DNA from 2 places in the Brevibacillus sp. WF146 genome. Region 2 is predicted to be linked to the other one. Evidence: riboswitches for the same ligand, from Rfam matches in the RefSeq annotation. Region 2 holds a riboswitch; the other holds the start of a gene.
What was found. Region 2 has a riboswitch for FMN ahead of A6764_RS19470 (ECF transporter S component). Riboswitches for the same ligand answer to the same signal wherever they lie in the genome.
Positions count from the first base shown of each region.

Region 1: it holds a riboswitch for FMN, as region 2 does, so the genes downstream of both, ribD (bifunctional diaminohydroxyphosphoribosylaminopyrimidine deaminase/5-amino-6-(5-phosphoribosylamino)uracil reductase RibD) here and A6764_RS19470 (ECF transporter S component) in region 2, are expected to answer to the same signal.

Region 1 is NZ_CP109943.1:999,954-1,009,446, reverse strand. Features, by position in the region: gene larC (nickel pincer cofactor biosynthesis protein LarC2) at 1-800, opposite strand, end outside; gene A6764_RS04845 (M23 family metallopeptidase) at 959-1,987, shown strand; gene A6764_RS04840 (TetR/AcrR family transcriptional regulator) at 2,160-2,792, shown strand; gene A6764_RS04835 (aldehyde dehydrogenase family protein) at 2,799-4,331, shown strand; gene ribE (6,7-dimethyl-8-ribityllumazine synthase) at 4,342-4,806, opposite strand; gene A6764_RS04825 (bifunctional 3,4-dihydroxy-2-butanone-4-phosphate synthase/GTP cyclohydrolase II) at 4,824-6,017, opposite strand; gene A6764_RS04820 (riboflavin synthase) at 6,062-6,721, opposite strand; gene ribD (bifunctional diaminohydroxyphosphoribosylaminopyrimidine deaminase/5-amino-6-(5-phosphoribosylamino)uracil reductase RibD) at 6,745-7,851, opposite strand; FMN riboswitch at 7,974-8,122, opposite strand; gene yunB (sporulation protein YunB) at 8,231-8,944, opposite strand; gene A6764_RS04805 (TRAP transporter large permease) at 9,116-9,493, opposite strand, start outside.
Region 2 is NZ_CP109943.1:3,933,190-3,942,682, reverse strand. Features, by position in the region: gene A6764_RS19500 (glutamate-1-semialdehyde 2,1-aminomutase) at 1-316, opposite strand, end outside; gene A6764_RS19495 (protein phosphatase 2C domain-containing protein) at 470-1,324, shown strand; gene A6764_RS19490 (hypothetical protein) at 1,303-2,577, opposite strand; gene A6764_RS19485 (ABC transporter ATP-binding protein) at 2,778-3,788, shown strand; gene A6764_RS19480 (ABC transporter permease) at 3,781-4,575, shown strand; gene A6764_RS19475 (ABC transporter permease) at 4,579-5,376, shown strand; FMN riboswitch at 5,665-5,814, shown strand; gene A6764_RS19470 (ECF transporter S component) at 6,075-6,680, shown strand; gene proS (proline--tRNA ligase) at 6,966-8,432, shown strand; gene A6764_RS19460 (HAD family hydrolase) at 8,514-9,149, opposite strand; gene A6764_RS19455 (winged helix-turn-helix domain-containing protein) at 9,238-9,493, opposite strand, start outside.

The DNA.
Region 1 (9,493 bases), 1.5 Mb from region 2:
ACGACGCGGCGGGCCAGCCTGTGGCAGGAAACGGGAAAATACCGAACGCCAAAGGTGGTCGTCTCCCGAAACAGGATGGATTTCAGTTCGTCCAGCCGGCTGCCGTAGCACAATGCCTGCAGCAGCACACCGGGACGGCTCTTTTTCATCGTCGCGGGCAGAAAGTGGACGTCGTTGGCTCCCGCCGCCAACAGCCTGTCCAGCACATGGGCCAGCCACTCGGGACTGCTGTCGTCCAGATTGGCCTGGAGCAGGTACATTCCTTCGTCAATGTGCTCCTCTTCGTGCTGCCGCCGTTCCTTGACGACGGGCACGTCGGTCCCGTCACCCCGCGCTTCGCTCTCCAGCCGGATCACCGCCACCCCTTCCCCGTGCTCCACCCGCGCAAGCCGGCCTTCAAGCCGGGCGAGCGGCCGGGCGCCCACGGCCTGCAGCCACAGCATGGCAAGCGGGGAGAACAGCGCCCAGGGCCAGTCCTCTTCACGGATCATCCAGCCCTCGAGCAGCGTGAGCAGGGGAACGGGCAGACCGGCGGGGACGGGCAGGCACTGTACCCCAAGCGCGACACGCCGGCCGTTTTCCGGAAGAAGCGTCATCAGCGTCCGCAGCGCCGCCACTTCCGCCGCCCAGTCGTCCTCCCGGCAAAACGGCCGGTACGCCGCAGCGCGATTCAGGATGTCCGCGACCCGTTCGTTCGCGGAGAAACAGTCCGTTTCCCCGGCGGGCAGCAGGCGCCTCAGCGGTTCGGCCAGTTCGCGCAAAAACAGCGGCCGTTCGCTGCGTATGACCAATCTCATCATCACCCATCCCTCCGGCACGGTTCCTTTTCTTGCATCATACACCAATTCTTCTTCCGGCGCCTGCCATTCCGTCTGCCATTTGGCAAAAAGTAATGCGGATAAAGCGGGGAAGCTGGCAGAAACTACAACGAGAAACTACCTGGCTGGAGGGAGACGGAATGTTTGTTTTCCGCCTAATCGTTCAGATCAGCTTGTGTTTGGCAGTTGCCGCCTGTCCGCTGTCTTCCGCTGTAACGGCTGCTTCGTCCGTCTCGTCCGGCACTCAGGCCGATCCCGTCCTCAAGGAGCGGCTGGAGCTGTTCCAGCGGATGGAACTGGTCTACGGTATCCCCTGGCCGTATGTGGCGGCCATTGATCAATACGAGCGAACCATGCAAAAGCGGTCCAAACAGGAGCCCCCTCAGAAGGAGCCGGAGCGCTTGACCGCGATCGACATTCCCCCCGCCCTGTGGTGCGGAGAACTCAATCCCGAGGACGACGACACGGATCCGGTTTCCATCCGCTTTTTTGGCGGAATCGGGGCAGACGGGGACGGAGACGGAAAAGCGGACCGCACCAACGACATGGACGTGCTTGCGGCGATGATCCGCTTCCTCGCCTCGTACGGCTTCCAGCATGACGACTGGCGCATCGGCTTGTGGGCCTACTACAAGTGGGATTGGGCGGTCAAGACCATCACCCAGTTTGCCGCCGTTTACGACAAGTACAAGCGGCTGGATCTGGACGGCCACCACTTCCCCATCCCCAAGCGGTACAACTACAGCTACCACAGCACGTGGGGCGACCCGCGCGGCTGGGGCGGGCGGCGCATCCACGAAGGGACGGACATCTTTGCCGGATACGGGACGCCCGTGCTCAGCACAGGGTACGGCGTGATCGAAGTGGTCGGCTGGAACCGGTACGGAGGGTGGCGCATCGGGATGCGGGACATGGGCAACGTCTACCACTACTTTGCCCACCTCTCCTCTTTCCGAAAGGGGCTGAAGCCGGGAGACATCGTCGAACCGGGGGAAGTGCTGGGCTACGTCGGCAGTTCCGGCTACGGCAAACCGGGGACATCCGGCAAGTTTCCCCCCCACCTGCACTACGGCATGTACCGGGACAGGGGCTACAGCGAATGGGCATTTGACCCGTATCCCTATCTGAAGCGCTGGGAACGGCAGATGTACAGCAAAAAGAAGCGGTGAAAAGCCGCTTCTTTTTTTGCGTCCGCCCCAACCGAACGGCATCGTTCCTCGACGGGAAAACGGCCGTTGGTTCGTTTGACACATGTGGCGCGTTTGACAGAAACACCCACCCTACATACAATGAAAACAGAAAAACTGGACATTTGTCCAAAAAATGGTGGTGTGTAAAACCGTGACCCGTTCCGCCCGTTCACAAACAAAAGCGGACGCCAAACGGGCCTACCTGATCGAACAGGCGACCCGCTGCCTCGCCGAAAAAGGGTACGCCCGCGTCTCGCTGCGTGACATCGCCCGGGAGTCCGGCGTCTCGCTGGGCATCCTGCACTATTATTTTGCCGGCAAGGAAGACCTGCTGCTTGCCGTCATCTCGGGGTACAAGGAGCGGTTTCTGCGGGAGCTGGAGCAGGAACTCCTGAGCGCCCCCCTGGAAGGGTGGATGGACCGGCTGCTCGCGGTGCTGCGCCGGGCGTTGGTCGAGGATCAGGCGGTGCACCGCCTGTGGTACGACTTTCAGGTGCAGGCCATGTACCTGCCCGCATTTCGCGACGGCGTGCGGGAGATACGCGCCCGCCTCTTCGAGCTGATCGGCGAGATGCTGGACAGATTGCGCAGGGAAGCGGGGTTTTCTCCCCTGACGGAAGCGGATGAGGCCGTCCCGCTGCTCTACTCCCTGATCGACGGCCTGTTTTTTCAAGCGCTTCTCGACGAGGCGGACGATCCCGAGCAGACGGTGAATCGGCTGGAGCAGGCGCTCCCCCGCATGCTTGCGCTGTTATTGTCCCCATCATCCCAAACGGAGAGGTGATCCACCATGGGCGTTCTCACGATGCAAAATCCGGCCACCGGCGCCATCCTCGGCGAACTGGCGGAGGCGACGCCGGAGGAGGTACGCCTGGCAATGGAGCGAGCCAGGCAGTCGTTTGGCGGTTGGTCCGCCACGCCGCTTCCGGAACGGCTCCACTACCTGACCCGGCTGCGCCATTACCTGGTGGAGCAGGCGGAAGCGCTGGCGGAGAAAATCAGCGCCGACACCGGCAAACTCACGCTGGAAGCGCTCATGACGGAAATCTTCGTCACCGCGGACACGATCCGCTTCTACGAGAAGAACGCAAAGCGGATGCTGTCCCCCAGACGGGTGCCCACGCCGCTGGTGCTGTGGCCGAAACGGTCGTCCATCCACTACAAACCGCTGGGCGTGGTCGCGGTCATTTCGCCGTGGAATTACCCGTTCCAGCTTTCCGTCATTCCCGCCCTTTCCGCGCTGGCGGCCGGCAACACGGTCCTGCTGAAGCCGTCGGAAGTCACGCCGTACACCGGCCTGGTCATGGACGAACTGTTTCGGGCCGTCGGCTTCCCCGAGGGGGTCATCCAGGTGCTTCACGGCGGCAGGGAGGTGGGGCAGGCGCTGGTGGCTGCCAAGCCGGACAAGATCTTTTTCACCGGCTCGGCGGCGACGGGCCGCGCCATCATGAAGCAGGCGGCGGAACACCTGATCCCGGTGGAACTGGAGCTGGGCGGCAAGGACCCGATGATCGTCTTTGCCGACGCCCATTTGGAGCGGGCCGCCAATGCCGCCGTCTGGGGCGCGTTCACCAACGCGGGACAGGTCTGCATGTCCGTCGAGCGTCTCTACGTCGAGCAAAGCGTGTACCCGCAGTTTGTGGAGCTGGTCAAGGCGAAGACGGCGGCGCTGCGCCAAGGCTTTCCCCGTCAGGCGGACATCGGGTCAATGACCTTTCCCCGACAGGTCGAGATCGTTCGTGACCACGTGGCCGACGCCATCGCCAAGGGAGCCGTGGTGGAGATCGGCGGCCGCTTTGAAGAAGACGGGATGTTTCTGCCCCCGACCGTCCTGACGGGCGTGACGCACGCGATGAAAATCATGCGCGAGGAGACGTTTGGCCCCGTCCTGCCGATCATGCCCTTTTCCTCCGAGGAAGAAGCGATCCGCCTGGCAAACGACTCGCCGTACGGGCTGAACGCTTCTGTCTGGTCGCAGGACGAGACAAAGGCCAGACGAGTCGCGCTGCAGTTGGAAACCGGCAATGTCTGCATCAACGACTGCCTGGTCAGCTACGCCAACCCCCATCTGCCGTTCGGCGGCGTAAAACAGAGCGGCATCGGGCGCTACCGCGGTCCGGAAGGCTTGCGGGCGTTTACGCACGCCGTCTCCGTCATGCACGATCCCGGCAGGCGAAAACGGGAGGTCAACTGGTATCCCTACACCGAGGAGCAGGAGACGATGTTTGTCGGGCTGATCAAGGCCCTGTTCGGCAGGGAACGGAAATGGAACCGCCAGGCCCTGCGTGCGGCCTGGCGGGAGTGGAAGCGTCTGCGGGAATAGCGGCCGCCCTTTAGGCGAACTGCCGGTTCAGGTTCGCCATTTCGATGGCGGCTGCGGCCGCTTCCCATCCTTTGTTGCCTGCTTTGGTGCCGGCCCGCTCGATCGCCTGCTCGATCGAGTCCGTCGTCAGCACGCCAAAAATCACGGGAACGCCCGTAGCCAGGGAGATGGACGCCACCCCTTTGGCGCATTCGCTGCACACGTAGTCAAAGTGAGGCGTCGCTCCGCGAATGACCGCGCCCAGCGTGACGACGGCGTCGTAGCGGCCGGACTCCGCCATTCGCTTGGCGATCAGCGGGATTTCAAAGGCGCCGGGCACCCAGGCCACGTCGACGTTTGCTTCCTCCACGCCGTGCCTCTTCAGCGCGTCCAGCGCGCCGCCGAGCAGCTTGCTGACGATCAATTCGTTAAACCGGGCTGCCACGATGCCTACGCGCAGACCCGTTCCTACCAGATTTCCCTCGAACACTTTCATGGTTGTTCACTCCTTGTTCAAAGTTGAAGCAGGTGACCCAGCTTCTCGTGTTTGGCGGCCAGATACCGCCTGTTGTGCGGATGGGCCGGCATCTGAATCGGCACCCGCTCTGCCACTTCCAGTCCGTAGCCGCTGAGGCCGCGGATCTTCCGCGGGTTGTTGGTCAACAGCCGCATGCGTTTCACGCCCAGATCGCGCAGGATTTGCGCCCCGATCCCGTAGTCGCGCAGGTCGGCGGGGAAGCCCAGCTTTTCGTTCGCTTCCACGGTGTCGTAGCCGTCCTCCTGCAGCTTGTAGGCGCGCAGTTTGTTGATCAGGCCGATGCCGCGCCCCTCCTGCCGCATGTACAGGAGGACGCCCCGTCCTTCCGCTTCGATCTGCCGCAGGGCGGCGTGCAGTTGGGGGCCGCAGTCGCAGCGGTGCGAGCCGAAAATATCGCCGGTCAGGCACTCGGAGTGGACCCGCACCAGCACCGGTTCGTCGGGCGTGATCTCTCCCTTGATCACCGCCACGTGCTCTTTGCCGTCCAGTTCGTTGGTGTAGGCGGCGATGCGGAAGTCGCCGTATTCGGTAGGCAGGTTCACCTCGATTTCCCGCTTGACCAGCCGCTCCGTCCGCATCCGGTAGCGGATCAGGTCGGCAATGGTGATCAGCTTGAGATCAAAACGCTCGGCGATCTCGGCCAGTTGGGGCAGGCGGGCCATCGTCCCGTCCTCGTTCATGATTTCGCAGATCACCCCGGCGGGAAAAGCGCCCGCCAGCCGGGCCAGATCGACGGCCGCCTCGGTGTGTCCGGCCCGGCGCAGGACGCCGCCCGGTTTGGCGATCAGCGGAAAGATGTGGCCCGGACGTTGAAAATCGTCCGCCGTTTTTTGATCGTCCAGCATCGCCAGCACGGTGCGCGAGCGTTCGTGAGCGGAGATGCCCGTATGGGTTCCCGCTTCGTCGATGGAGACGGTAAACGCCGTACCCTGCCGGTCCGTGTTTGCCTCCACCATCGGCTTGAGCCGCAGCCGGGCGGCGTGCTCTTCCGTGATCGGCACGCAGACGAGGCCGCGTCCGTGCGTCACCATGAAATTGATCATCTCCGGCGTGGCCGCTTCCGCCAGGCAGACGAAATCCCCTTCGTTTTCCCGGTCCTCGTCGTCCACGACGATCACCGCTTTTCCCTGTCTCAAGTCTTCCAGCGCTTCTTCTATGGCATGGAACATGGTCGGTTCCCTCCCCTCTGTTTTGGCAGCACCCGTCGATTCCATCAGACGAACCCGTGCTCCCGCAAAAACTCCGGCGTAAGCCCCGTCCGCCGCTCCGGCTGCGGCTGTTCGGAGCGCCACGCCAGCAGCCTCTCCACGTACTTGCCGATGACGTCCGCTTCGAGGTTGACCGGATCCCCGATCCGCTTGTCCCGCAAATTGGTGTGGGCCAAGGTGTGCGGGATGATGGAGACGGAAAAGCTTTCCGCGTCCACGTCGACGACCGTCAGGCTGATGCCGTCCAGGCAGATCGAGCCGCGCGGCACCACGTATTTGAGCACATCCGGCTCCGCTCCGATCCGAAACAGCACCGCGTTGGCATGCGGGTGGCGCGAGAGAATGGTTCCCGTCCCGTCCACGTGGCCGGAGACGATGTGGCCGCCGAAGCGGTCCCCCAGCCTCATCGCCCGCTCCAGGTTGACAATCTGCCCCCGTTTTGCCTGCCGCAAACTGGTTTTGTTCAAGGTCTCCGGCATCACGTCCACGCTGAATTGACGGTCGGTATGGGCCGTTACGGTCAGGCAGACGCCGTTGACGGCGATGCTGTCGCCGACGCGGACGCCCTCCAGCACCCGCTCGGCGCGGATCACCATGCGGCATGCCTGGCCGTCTCCCGTCACGCTCTCCACTACGCCCACTTCTTCCACCAGTCCGGTAAACATGGCGTCGCTCTCCTCCTTGTGTCTCATGATTCCGAATCCCAGACGGGGTAGCCGGTGATCCGCAGGTCGTGCGGTCCCACCTGCTCCCACTCGACATCGGCCAGCGGCACCGCCTCGTCCATCCGTTCCAGCCCCGGACCGCCAAACGGCGTGGGGGCACCGGCGCCGCCGACCAGCTTCATGGAGAGGTAGGCGACGATCTTTTGGACCGCCCGCGCGCGGAGAAACGAGCCGTTTACCTCCGCACCGCCTTCCACCAAAAGCGAGGTGATGCCCCGCGCTCCCAGTTCATCCAGCACCTGCTCCACCGTGACCGGTCCGTCCGGCACGAGTACCGTCACACCGCGCTCCTCCAGCGCCGCCCGCTTCTCTGCCGGCGCCTCCGCCGAGGTGACAATCCACGTCGGCGCCTTGCCGTCATTCACCACGCGGGCATCCAGCGGCGTGCGCAGCCGCCTGTCCAGGATGACCCGAACCGGCTGACGGCCCGTCGCCGTGCCCGCCGTCCGGGCCGTCAGCTCGGGGTCGTCGGCGATCACCGTCCCGACCCCCACGAGAATCGCGTCGTGCCGCCGGCGCAGTTCGTGCACCTGCCCGCGCGCCTCCTCGCCCGTGATCCAGCGGCTGTGCCCCGTCACCGTGGCGATTTTGCCGTCCAGGGTGCTGGCCGTCTTCACGGTGACGAACGGCCGCCGGGTGGTGATGTAGTGGAAAAAGACTTCGTTGAGCCGCCGCGCCTCCGTCTCCCCGATGCCGACGGTGACCTCCACGCCGGCGGCGATCAGCCGGGACACCCCCTGCCCCGCCACCAGCGGATTGGGATCCAGCACGGCCACCACCACACGGCTGATCCCCGCCTGGATGACCGCGTCGGCGCAGGGAGGCGTTCGTCCGTAATGGCTGCACGGCTCCAGCGTGACGTACAAGGTGGCCCCTTTTGCCCGTTCGCCGGCCATCCGCAGCGCGTGCACCTCTGCATGAGGCTCGCCTGCTTTCAGGTGGGCCCCCATGCCGACGACCTCGCCGTCTTTTACCACCACGGCCCCCACCAGCGGATTGGGGCTGGTCTGTCCCGCCGCGGAGCGCGCCAGCTCCAGCGCCAGCGCCATGTATCGTGCGTCGTGTTCCATCGTGCGCTCCTTTCCCGCTTCGTTTTCGCCCCAACAAAAAATGCCCTGACATCGAATCAGGGCATAGGGGAATAAGCCTGTTGCCGTCCGTTTTTTCCAAAAAACGGACGCACAGGCTCACCAAATACCTTCTCCCATCCGGACTGTACCGTCGGCCTTGGAATTTCACCAAGTCAGTCGCTGTCGGCCAAAGCCGTCAGCGAGTCGCGGGCTGAGACGTGCGTTCGTCATCACCGCCGGTCGGGAATTTCACCCTGCCCTGAAGGTTGGTATTCAGTTACGGGCATTATACCACAATTTCAGACGAGTCCTACACTTTTTCCGGCGACGGCGGCGAAATCAGCAGAAAAGCCCGGAATTCTTCATCCGGGCTTTCCCCTTACGGCGTGTTGTCCGGCTGAGCATCCGGCCTTGGCACATCCGGCTTTCCTTCCGGATTGTTGTACAGGTACTGCGGCACGTCGCCGATGACGAGCGAGTGGGTGATCGGGATTTTGGTGGTCACCGTCTTCTGGTCGGTGGCAAACGGGATGACGATCCGCAAATCCACGTCGACGTAGATGTACACCGTGACCAGCACCATGTTGATGCCCGCTTCCTTCATCTCCGTATCCAGGCGCGTCTTCACCGCCCCGATCGGCATAAAGGTGACGGGAAGTTCCGGCCCCATCTGCGCCAGGAAGCTGCTGCCCGTCGCCAATCCGAGCGGGATGTGGCGGTCCACTTTTTCGTCTTCCAATTCCTTCAACCGGTTCTGAACGCGGGAGGTGGTTTCTCCTACAATCCGCGAATACTCCTTGAAGTTGAACTGGTACGCCTGAATCCGCCCCTCGTTGTCCTTTTCAATCTTGACGATCTGGTTGAAGTCCACGCCCTGCTGCGTGATCCGTTTCGTCACCGCGTCGGTGATGGCCTGCTTGGCCAACTGCTCCGCCTTTTGCGACGCCAGGATCAGAAGCGTCGGCTTCAGGCGATTCTCGACAAAGACCAGAAACTGGATTATCATCACGAAGAATATGACCAGCGCGATAAAAAACGCTTTCGTGCGCGAAAGCGGATGTCTCCATCGCCGACGGGGTCGAAACATCGCCACGCCCGTCACCTCCCAGTTGGTACATCCTATGCGGGAGGGAGCCAAAAGAGAAGCCGAACCTGCCTCGGGCGGTTTGGCTCCGCTTCTCGCCGTTGCACTTCTCGCCGCTGCCGTTTTCACGTGACAGCCGCCCCCCTCCGCCTCAAGGACGGGGCAGAGGGGGTACGGGCGTTATTGCACATGGCCGATCAATCCTGTCGCAAGCCCCGGGAATAACGCCAGCAGCGCGATGAACAGCAGCATGATCACGGCGTACGGGGCCGCGCCGCGCACGATCAGGGCGATCGGTGTGGACGGGTCGATGCCCTTGAGCACAAACAGGTTCAGTCCCACGGGCGGCGTAATCAGGGCCAGCTCCATGTTGACCACCATGATGATGGCGAACCAGATGGGGTCAAAGCCCAGGGACGTGATAATCGGATACAAAATGGGCAGTGTGATGACCAGGATGGAGACCGTCTCCAGGAAGCATCCGAGCACGAGCAGGAGCAGGTTGATCAGGATGAACACGACCCACTTGGAGACCGGCAGGCCGGTGGCCATCTCCGT
Region 2 (9,493 bases):
TCGCCTCGCGGATCATGCGGGCAAACTGGATTTCCCACGGCGTCGGCGTGCCGTACAGCGTGCCGTTGGCCGCCGCTTCAGCGATCGCCTTGGTAATGTGCGGGTGGGCGTGGCCGGTGATGATCGGGCCGTACGCCGCCAGATAGTCGATGTACCGGTTGCCGTCGACGTCCCAGAAATAGGCGCCCTGCGCCCGTTCCATCGTGACGGGGGCGCCGCCGCCGACCGCCTTGAACGAGCGGGACGGGCTGTTCACCCCTCCCAGGATGACCTCCATCGCCTCTTCGTGCAGTTGCGCGGATCGATCTCGTTTCATATGTACTCCCTCTTTTCTGTCCACAAAGTCCTTCATCATCTTACCACAGCCGGCTCCGGGGCGTAATCGGGAAAGGTGCATCTGGCGGGGGGTTTGGAAAAATGATACAATTTTGCGGTGGTTTCCAGAGCGCAAGGAGGCGGTTGAACCATCATGCGAATCGAATGCCTGTCGATTGCCGGAAGCGGCGGCAGCCCCAACGAGGACGCCTATGCCGTCAACGAGTCCCAGCGCGTGTACGCCGTGATTGACGGCGTGTCGTCACTGGTCCCGTATACGGACGAAGCGGGGATGACGGGTGGGGCGATCGCCGCCCGGGTAGTGAAAGAGCATTTGCAGCATTTGTCTTCGGACAGCGATCTGCTCGATGCCCTGCTCGCGGCCAATGCATGTCTGCGGGAGCGGATGCAAAGCGAACAGGTGGACCTGTCCCGGAAAGAAGCGCTGTGGGGCGCGGCTGTGGCGTCGGTGCGGATCGGCGAGAAGGAGATTCTCTACGCGCAGACCGGGGATTGCATGCTGTTTGCCGTGTACGCGGACGATACGGTGCGGGCCCTGACCCATCCGCAGGTCAAACATCTGGAGGAGAGAGCCTTTCGCAAATGGGAGGAAGGCATCCAGGCGGGCATGCGGACGAGGGCGGAACTGATCGACTACGTCCGCGATATTCTGATCGACAACCGGTATCAGGCCAATACGGACGGCGGCTACGGCGTGCTGAACGGCGATCCGGCCTGCCGCGACTTTCTGGAGTACGGGAAGATCAACCGGACCGGCGTGAAGGCCGTCGTGCTCGTGACAGACGGATTGCTGTGGCCGACCGCCCGGGGAGAAGCGTGGACCGGCTGGGAGGCGACGGTTCTGCCAATCGTGAAAAAAGGGCTGCAGGCCTATGCCGATGACCTGCTCGCCCTGGAAAACGTCGACCCCGAGTGCATCGCCTATCCCCGCTTCAAAAAGTCGGACGATAAAACCGGGATGGTGATCTACCTGTCCAGCAGCCGATAGTCCACAAACACCGCCTGGTTGAAGGAATCGATCGAGTCGCGCTTGTCGTACCGGTAGTCGCTGATCACGAGTTCTCCACGGCGGTTCGTCACGTTCCCCAGTTTGGCCAGCACGTCCCGGCTGTTTGCGGCGCACACCCCCGTCCCCCGCGGCTCCTGCAGGCTGCGGGGGATTTTTCCTGCAAATGAACGATCCGGCTCAAAACAGACCGTTTCGGCATTTTCCTGATAAAAAGTACCGGTGCCCCGGGCTTCGCCGGAAAAGCGAATGATGCCAAAGTCATGGTAGGTATTTCCCGTCTTCTCGATGGCCGTGACTGTCCACTCTGCGACCACATCGCCCGTTTTGACGGCGGTCTCGTCGAACAGATTGGGGTCCGGTTCGGCGTCGATCTTGACGACGGTGGCCCGGTTCCAGGTCTCGGTGGGGCGGTAGTCAAAGGTGTAGTGGTCAAGGAGCACCGTGGCGTGTCCGGTGCTTCCCGCGGGACCGACATGCGCGCGGATCGCGTCCGCGTTTTTGGCGCAAAAAAACGTCGCCCGCTCATCTCCCAGGCTGCGCGGGAGTCGCGTCTCGTATTCCGGGTCCACGTGAAAGCAAATGGCATTGGCCAAAAATTCCGTCTCCGCTCCAAAGTGCTGGTACGTCGCTTTCACCGTCGTTTCGCCGGCGAATTCCACGATTCCCGCGTACGAGAGAGGCATGTCGGGGAACGGTGTCATGGAAAAGGACGTGATGGTCATTCCGGCAACCACGTCGCCGGCTTTGGCCGAACGTTCGTCGAAGAGATGGGGCGCGTTTCTGTCCAGCGCCACCACCGAATCAAGCGTGACCGTTTGCAGCACCTCACCGCTGTCTCCCAGTACCTCTGCGGTGATGACGTACGCTTCGTTGAGGGGAAAATGCGGGCGTAAAACCGACCAGCCGTCCGCGGCGTCTTCATCCGTTCCCAACCGCCATGTGACCGTTTCATCCCGTGCCAGCCGGGCCGTAAACGCGACCGCTGCACCCGGGACCTGCCGGGAGAGCGAAATGGCTTCGGGAAACTCGTGCAGGGTGATGGTTCCGTCAACTTTGGGCGAAGCGGGCGTGATCACAATGGACACCGATTCGTCCGGAGAGGTCTGGCGGGAAGAGTCGGGAGAGGCAGCGGGGGCGGTTGTGGGTTCCGGCTTGTCGGAAGGCGGCACGTTTGCCCAACAGCCTGTCAGGATCATGCCGGACAGCAGAAGACGAAGCAGGGAGTGACGCATGCGGGTTGACTCCTTTCAGGGGAAAGTCGATCCTTTATACGGTATGACGAGGGAGGTGGGGGTTTGTTTCGGAAAGACGAAGCCGCAGAGCGAAAAAAAGGCGCACAGCGTTTTCCAGCACAATTGATTTTGCAGAAATGAGTGGCCTTCGCTAAACTTAGCTATGGATTACGTAGAGGCCAAGCAAAGGACGGGTTGTCATGATTCGTGTCAGTCATCTGCAAAAGGAGTTTCGCATCCATCAGGCCCGTGCCGGCCTGGCGGGTGCGTTTCGCGACTTGTTCAGCCGGGAGTACAAGACGGTCAAGGCGGTTGACGACATTTCCTTTACCGTCGAGGAAGGGGAGATGTTCGCCCTGATCGGGGAAAACGGGGCCGGCAAATCAACCACGATCAAAATGCTGACGGGGATTCTCACCCCGAGCGGCGGCGAGATCGTCATCAACGGCTACGTGCCGTACCGGCAGCGGGAGCAGTACGTTCGCTCCATCGGCGTCGTCTTCGGACAGCGCTCCCAGCTTTGGTGGGACCTCTCGCCGCTGGAATCGTTCCGCCTGCTGAAAAACGTCTACAAGGTGGACGACGCGGCGGGAGAGCGCTGGCTGGAGCGCCTGATCGAGGAGCTGGACATCGCTTCGTTCGTCAGCCAGCCGGTGCGCAAGCTGAGCCTCGGCCAGCGCATGCGCTGCGAAGTGGCCGCCGCCTTGATTCACAAGCCGAAGCTGCTCTTTCTCGACGAGCCGACGGTCGGGCTGGACGTGCTGGTCAAGCAGAAAATCCGGGAGTTTCTCCGCAACCTGAATGAAACGGAACAGACGACGATCCTCTTGACCACGCACGACGTGTCCGACATCGAGGCGCTCTGCAAGCGGGTGCTGGTGATGGACAAAGGCCGGCTGATCTTTGACGGCCAATTGGCTGAACTGAAAGAGAAGTGGGGCAACGGCACCGAGGTGGCATTCCAGTTCAAGAAGCGGACTGCGCCGGAAGAGCTGCGGGCGGCGCTCGGCGAGCTGCCCTGTGAAATCCTGCGGGACAACGAGTTCTCGCTGCGGGTAAAGGTGGTGCGCAGCCAGGACATGCTGCCGTTCGTCCTGTCCGTGGTGATGGGCTCGTTTGAGGTGAGCGACGTGAAGATCAAGGAGGCCAGCACGGAAGACATCGTGCGCAACATCTACTCGGCCGACGGCGAGGTCGTCAGCCATGGGTAAACTCTATCTGGAACTGATCCGCATCCGGTTTCTGACCATGCTCGCCTACCGGGTGAACTACTACAGCGGCATCATCATCTACGCGATCAACATCGGCGCCTATTACTTCCTCTGGGGAGCGATCTACGGCGGCCAGCAGCAGCTCGGCGGCCTCACCGTGGAGCAGATGACCGCATACGTCGCCATCGCCTGGATGTCCCGGGCGTTCTACTTCAACAACATCGACATGGAGATCGCTCAGGACGTGCGGGAAGGCAAGGTGGCCATCGAGATGATCCGGCCCTACAATTATCTGTCCGTGAAAACGGCGCAGGCGTTCGGCGAGGGCGTCTTTCGCCTGCTCTTTTTCGCGGCGCCCGGCATCTTTCTGGTCAGCCTGTTGATCCCGTTCCGCTTCCCCGGAACGCCGGAAGCCTGGGGCCTGTACCTGGTCAGCCTCATGCTCGCGTTTGTCATCAACACGGAGCTGAACCTGCTGACCGGCCTGTTTACCTTTTTCCTGTTCCGCAACGACGGGATGATGCGGGCCAAGCGGGTGATCGTCGATCTGATGTCCGGCCTGGTGCTGCCGATCAGCTTTTTCCCCGGCTGGGCCCAGACGCTGATGGGCTGGCTGCCGTTTCAGGCGATCAACTACTATCCCAGCCTGATCTTCACCGGCGCGATTTCGCCGGAGCGGGCGTGGGAGCTGATCGGGCTGCAGGCTGTGTGGATCGCGGTGATTTTCATGCCGATCCTGATCCTGTGGCGGCGGGCCCGTCACAAACTGGTCGTGCAGGGAGGGTAGCCGATGCAAAACGCGCGACACATCATCGGCGTCTTTGCCGATTACCTCGGACAGTATTTCAAGACCAGGCTGGCGTACCGGGCCGACTTTTTCGGCGACCTGGTCTCCAATCTGATCTACGAGCTGATCAATCTCGTCTTCATCATCGTCGTCTTTCAGCACGTGCCGCTGCTGAAAGACTGGACGCGGGACGAAATCATCTTCATCTACGGATTCTTCCTGATTCCGTATGCGCTGTTTTCGATGTTTTTCAGCTTCTGGGACTTCAACGAGCGCTACATCATCCGCGGCGAGATGGACCGCATCCTGACCCGGCCGCTGCACAACCTGGCCCAGGTGTGCCTGGAATCGATGGCGCCGGACCGCATCTTCGGCGTCATCTCCGGGCTGATCATCATGGGCTACGCCGCTTTCAAGCTGGATCTGTCCTTCCACTGGTACGATCCGCTGGTGTTTGTCGTGCTGGTGATCGGCGGGGCGCTGATCTACGCCGGGGTGTACACGGCGATTGCCGCCATCAGCTTTTTCTCCGACTCGCGCACGGGCATCGCGCCGATGATCTGGAACATCCAGCAGTACGGCCGCTATCCCGTGGACGTGTACAACAAGGTGATTCGCTTCGTGCTGACGTACATCCTGCCGTTCGCCTTCGTCGGCGTCTACCCGGCCGCCTACTTTTTGCGCAAGGAGACGTGGTACACCTACGCGGCGTTCACGCCGGTCATGGGCGTGATCTTTTTCGGCATCGGGCTCGCCGTCTGGAACTGGGGCGTGCGCAAATACAGAGGAGCGGGGTCGTGACCCGCTCTTCCCTTGACAGGCAATCTAGTACTCACCACGCGACTTGTGTTTACACAAAGCGGACCAGGGTGAGTCTTTTTGTTTATCAGGGGAGATTTTCGTGAACGAATCGGCGTATAGGCGAGAATTAAAACCACCACACGCGCCTGTTTCAATGTGGTAACGTTTGGCTTCAGGCGGGGAACAGCGGAGCCCCCGGTCGTTCGTCCGGCAAATGCGCAGAGACACTTCCGGCATTGTCAAATGAATCGGCGACGCCGTATAATAAGCTGGTAACAACCAATACCACAATTCCTTCGGGGCAGGGTGAAATTCCCGACCGGCGGTGATCGCGCAAGGCGCGTAAGCCCGCGAGCCTCCCTGGCGGAAACGCCTGGGAGTGCAGGATCCGGTGCGAATCCGGAGCCGACAGTACAGTCTGGATGGGAGAAGGATGACGACAGTACGTACACCGCACGTGCTTGTTTGCCTGTGCGCGGGTGCGGGATGCGGGGGGTGCATGCCCGATCGGGACCCCTTCGATTTCGCATACCTGTTTGGCGCAGTCATGGGTCGCTGTCCGCGTACGCAAGCCCTGAGGAGAAACGAATCCTCAGGGCTTTTGTTTTACGATTGGTTCGGATGGACGGCCGGGCAGGTGGGACGTACTCGTTGCCATTCCTCATCAGAAGGAAGAAACACGTGAGGAGATGGTACAGATGAAAGTAACAGCGATGCGCTCATCGCAAGCGACCCAGCGGCTGGTGGCGATTCCCATGCTGGCGGCGGTCGCGTTTGTTCTGCAGTATCTCGAGTTTCCGGTACCGATGCTGCCGCCGTTCCTGAAGCTGGATTTCAGCACGCTGCCCGCGTTGATCGGGGGCCTGCTCTACGGACCGGTCGCCGGGGTGCTGGTGGAAGTGCTGAAAAACGCGCTGCACATGCTGTTGAAAAATACGGACGGCCTGCTGATCGGCGAGGTGGCCAACGTGGTCGCAGGCGCCAGCTTTATCCTGGCGGCCATCTATTTGCAGCGCCGGGGCATGGGGAAAAAGGGCTTTGCCGCCGGCCTTGTGCTGGGAACGGTGCTGATGACGGCGGTCATGGCGGTCGCCAACGCCTATTTCCTGCTGCCGGCCTACGCGGCTCTCTACCAGGTGCCGCTGGAGCAGCTCCTGGCCCAGTTCCAGGCGGACAGCGTCTGGTCGTTTGTCCTGTACAGCATCGTGCCGTTTAACATACTCAAAGGGGTTGTGCTCTCGCTGGCAGCGTATCCGCTGTACCTCAAGCTGTCCGGCCGGCTCAACCTCCGCGCGGCAAATTGACAATGATTTCTTGGCTTGCTATGATAGTGCCTAACCAAAGGCAATGAAAGGACCCGCAGGTACTGGCCGTGTTCCAGAGAGTCGGCCCTTGTCTGGAAGGCCGATGCACAGGCGTATCTGCTCCCCATCCTGGAGCCGCTGGCGATGAGCCATGCCGGATGCCCTGCCGTTATCGGGCGTTGAGTGGGCCGCAGCACGCCGTTGCGGTCAATCAGGGTGGTACCACGGGTAATTCCCCCGTCCCTATTGGGATGGGGGTTTATTTTTTTACGAGGAGTGTGTCACATGGCAGACGAAAAAGCGTTTGTAAAGGAGATTACCCCGCAGTCGGAGGACTTTTCGCGCTGGTACATCGACACGATTACCAAGGCGGATCTGATGGATTACACCCCGGTCCGCGGCTGCATCGTGTTCAAGCCGGACGGCTTCGAGCTGTGGGAGCGGATCCAGGCGGCGATGGACAAGCGGTTCAAGGAGACCGGCCACCGCAACGCCTATTTTCCGATGCTGATTCCCGAGTCGTTTTTCCAAAAAGAGAAGGAGCACGTGGAAGGCTTTAATCCGGAGCTGCCCTGGGTGACCGAAGCGGGCGGCGAAAAGCTGGAAGAGCGGCTCGCGCTGCGGCCGACGTCCGAGACGATCATCGGCCACATGTACAGCCAGTGGATTCAGAGCTATCGCGACCTGCCGGTGCTGATCAACCAGTGGGCCAACGTCTTCCGCTGGGAAAAGCGGACGATGCCGTTCCTGCGCACGTCCGAATTCCTCTGGCAGGAGGGGCATACCGCCCACGCCACCGAGGAGGAAGCGCGGCAGGAAACGATGCAGATGCTGGACATCTACAGCGAGGTGGTCGAACAGGAGCTGGCCATTCCCGTCTGGAAAGGGCAGAAGACGCCGACCGAACGCTTTGCCGGCGCGATCGACACGTATTCCATCGAAGCGATGATGAAGGACGGCAAAGCCGTTCAGGCCGGCACCTCGCACTACCTGGGCGAGAACTTTGCCAGAGGCTTTGACATCAAGTTTCTCGACAGGGACAATCAGTTCAAGTACGTTCATACCACCTCGTGGGGGACGTCCACCCGTCTGATCGGTTCGATGATCATGGTTCACGGCGACGACCGCGGGCTGGCGCTGCCGCCGCGCGTGGCACCGACCCAGGTCGTGATGATCCCGGTCGGTCCGGTCAAGCTGCGGGAAAAGGTGATGGAGAAGTTCAATCCGCTGTTCGACGCCCTGAAAGCGGCGGGCGTGAGGGTGAAGGCGGACCTGCGCGAAGAGACGCCCGGCTGGAAGTTCAACGAGTGGGAAATGCGCGGCGTACCGATTCGCCTGGAGATCGGTCCGCGCGATGTGGACAACGGACAGGTGGTCCTGGCCCGTCGCGATACCGGCGAGAAGGTGACGGTCTCCCTGGACCGGGCGGTGGAAGCGGTCGCCGACCTGCTGGAAGAGATTCAGCGGAACATGTTTGAAAAGGCGCTGGCGTTCCGAACCGCTCACTCCCATCTGGACATCGACACCCTCGATGCGCTGAAGGCGCACATCGTCAAGGCGGAAAGCGAAAAAAGCATCGCCGGCTGGGTGCTGGCCGGCTGGTGCGGCGACGACGCCTGCGAAGCGAAAGTGAAGGAGGAGACCAAGTTCACCTCCCGCAACATTCCGTTTGAGCCGCCGACAGTCAAGCATACCTGCATCGCCTGCGGCGGGGAAGCCAAGCATACCGTCTGGTTCGCCCGCGCCTATTAAACCGCCCTTCGGCTGGCGGGGCGAAAACAAAAGGGGCACCCGCGCATATCGGGTGCCCGCTTTTCGTTACTGCGGCTTTCGCTACCCCAGGACCCAATCGGCGAAGGCCCCGGGGTCGGTAAACAGGTAATCCGGTTCGGGCTGGAAACGGCCCGCTTTTTGCGTGACAGGCAGCCAGTCGACGCCGACCGTGACCAGGGCGGCGGCCCGACCCGCAAGAACGTCGGCGTCGCTGTCCCCCACGTACAGCGTTTGTTCGGCGCGTGCTCCCAGCCGTTCCATCGCGGACAGAATGCCTTCGGGATCGGGCTTTGGCCTGGAAACGTCGTCTCCGGTGATCACCACGTCAAAGTAGCGGGCCAGCCCCCACGCCTGAAGGGAAATGTCGGCGCTGCGCCGCCCTTTTCCGGTGACAATGCCCATAACGATGCCGGCCTCGCGCAGCCGGTCCAGCATCAGCGCGATCTCCGCCGGATTGTGCACGTGCCGGTGCCCTTCCGCGTAGACCCGAAAAAAGTGGTCGAGAGCCTGTTCCACCTGGTCTGGCGGGATCTTCGCCTGCAGGATGCCGGTCTCCGTCGGTCCGAACATGGCGACGATCTCCTCGTCCGCGTAGCGGCGGTGGTGAAACTGCTGAAACGTCGAGCGAAACGCTGTGAAAATCAGCGGCAGCGTATCCGCGACGGTGCCGTCAAAATCAAACAGGATGGTGCGCATCGCAAGCCTCCCTTGCACGAAACATGGCGAAAACCATCGCGTGGGATGGTTTTCGTGTGCAGTCATTCCTATGCGTCAGGCGGAGCCGTTATTCGTCGCTGTCCTCAAACGCGTCGCCCTCGTCTTCGGCCGGATCGGGGGGCGTCAGCGGAAACAGCACGTCAAAGAACTTGAACTTGCGGCGGCCGTTTTCGTTTTTCAGCCCCTTGTACTTTTGCAGCAGTTCGCTGATCTCGTCCACCAGTTGATTCCGTTCTTCTTGATTTAAATAAAATTCAGTTAAATTAAATGCGAACGTGTCCTTGTACTCTTTGCGCACGTCCACATCGCTCGCCACAAACCGG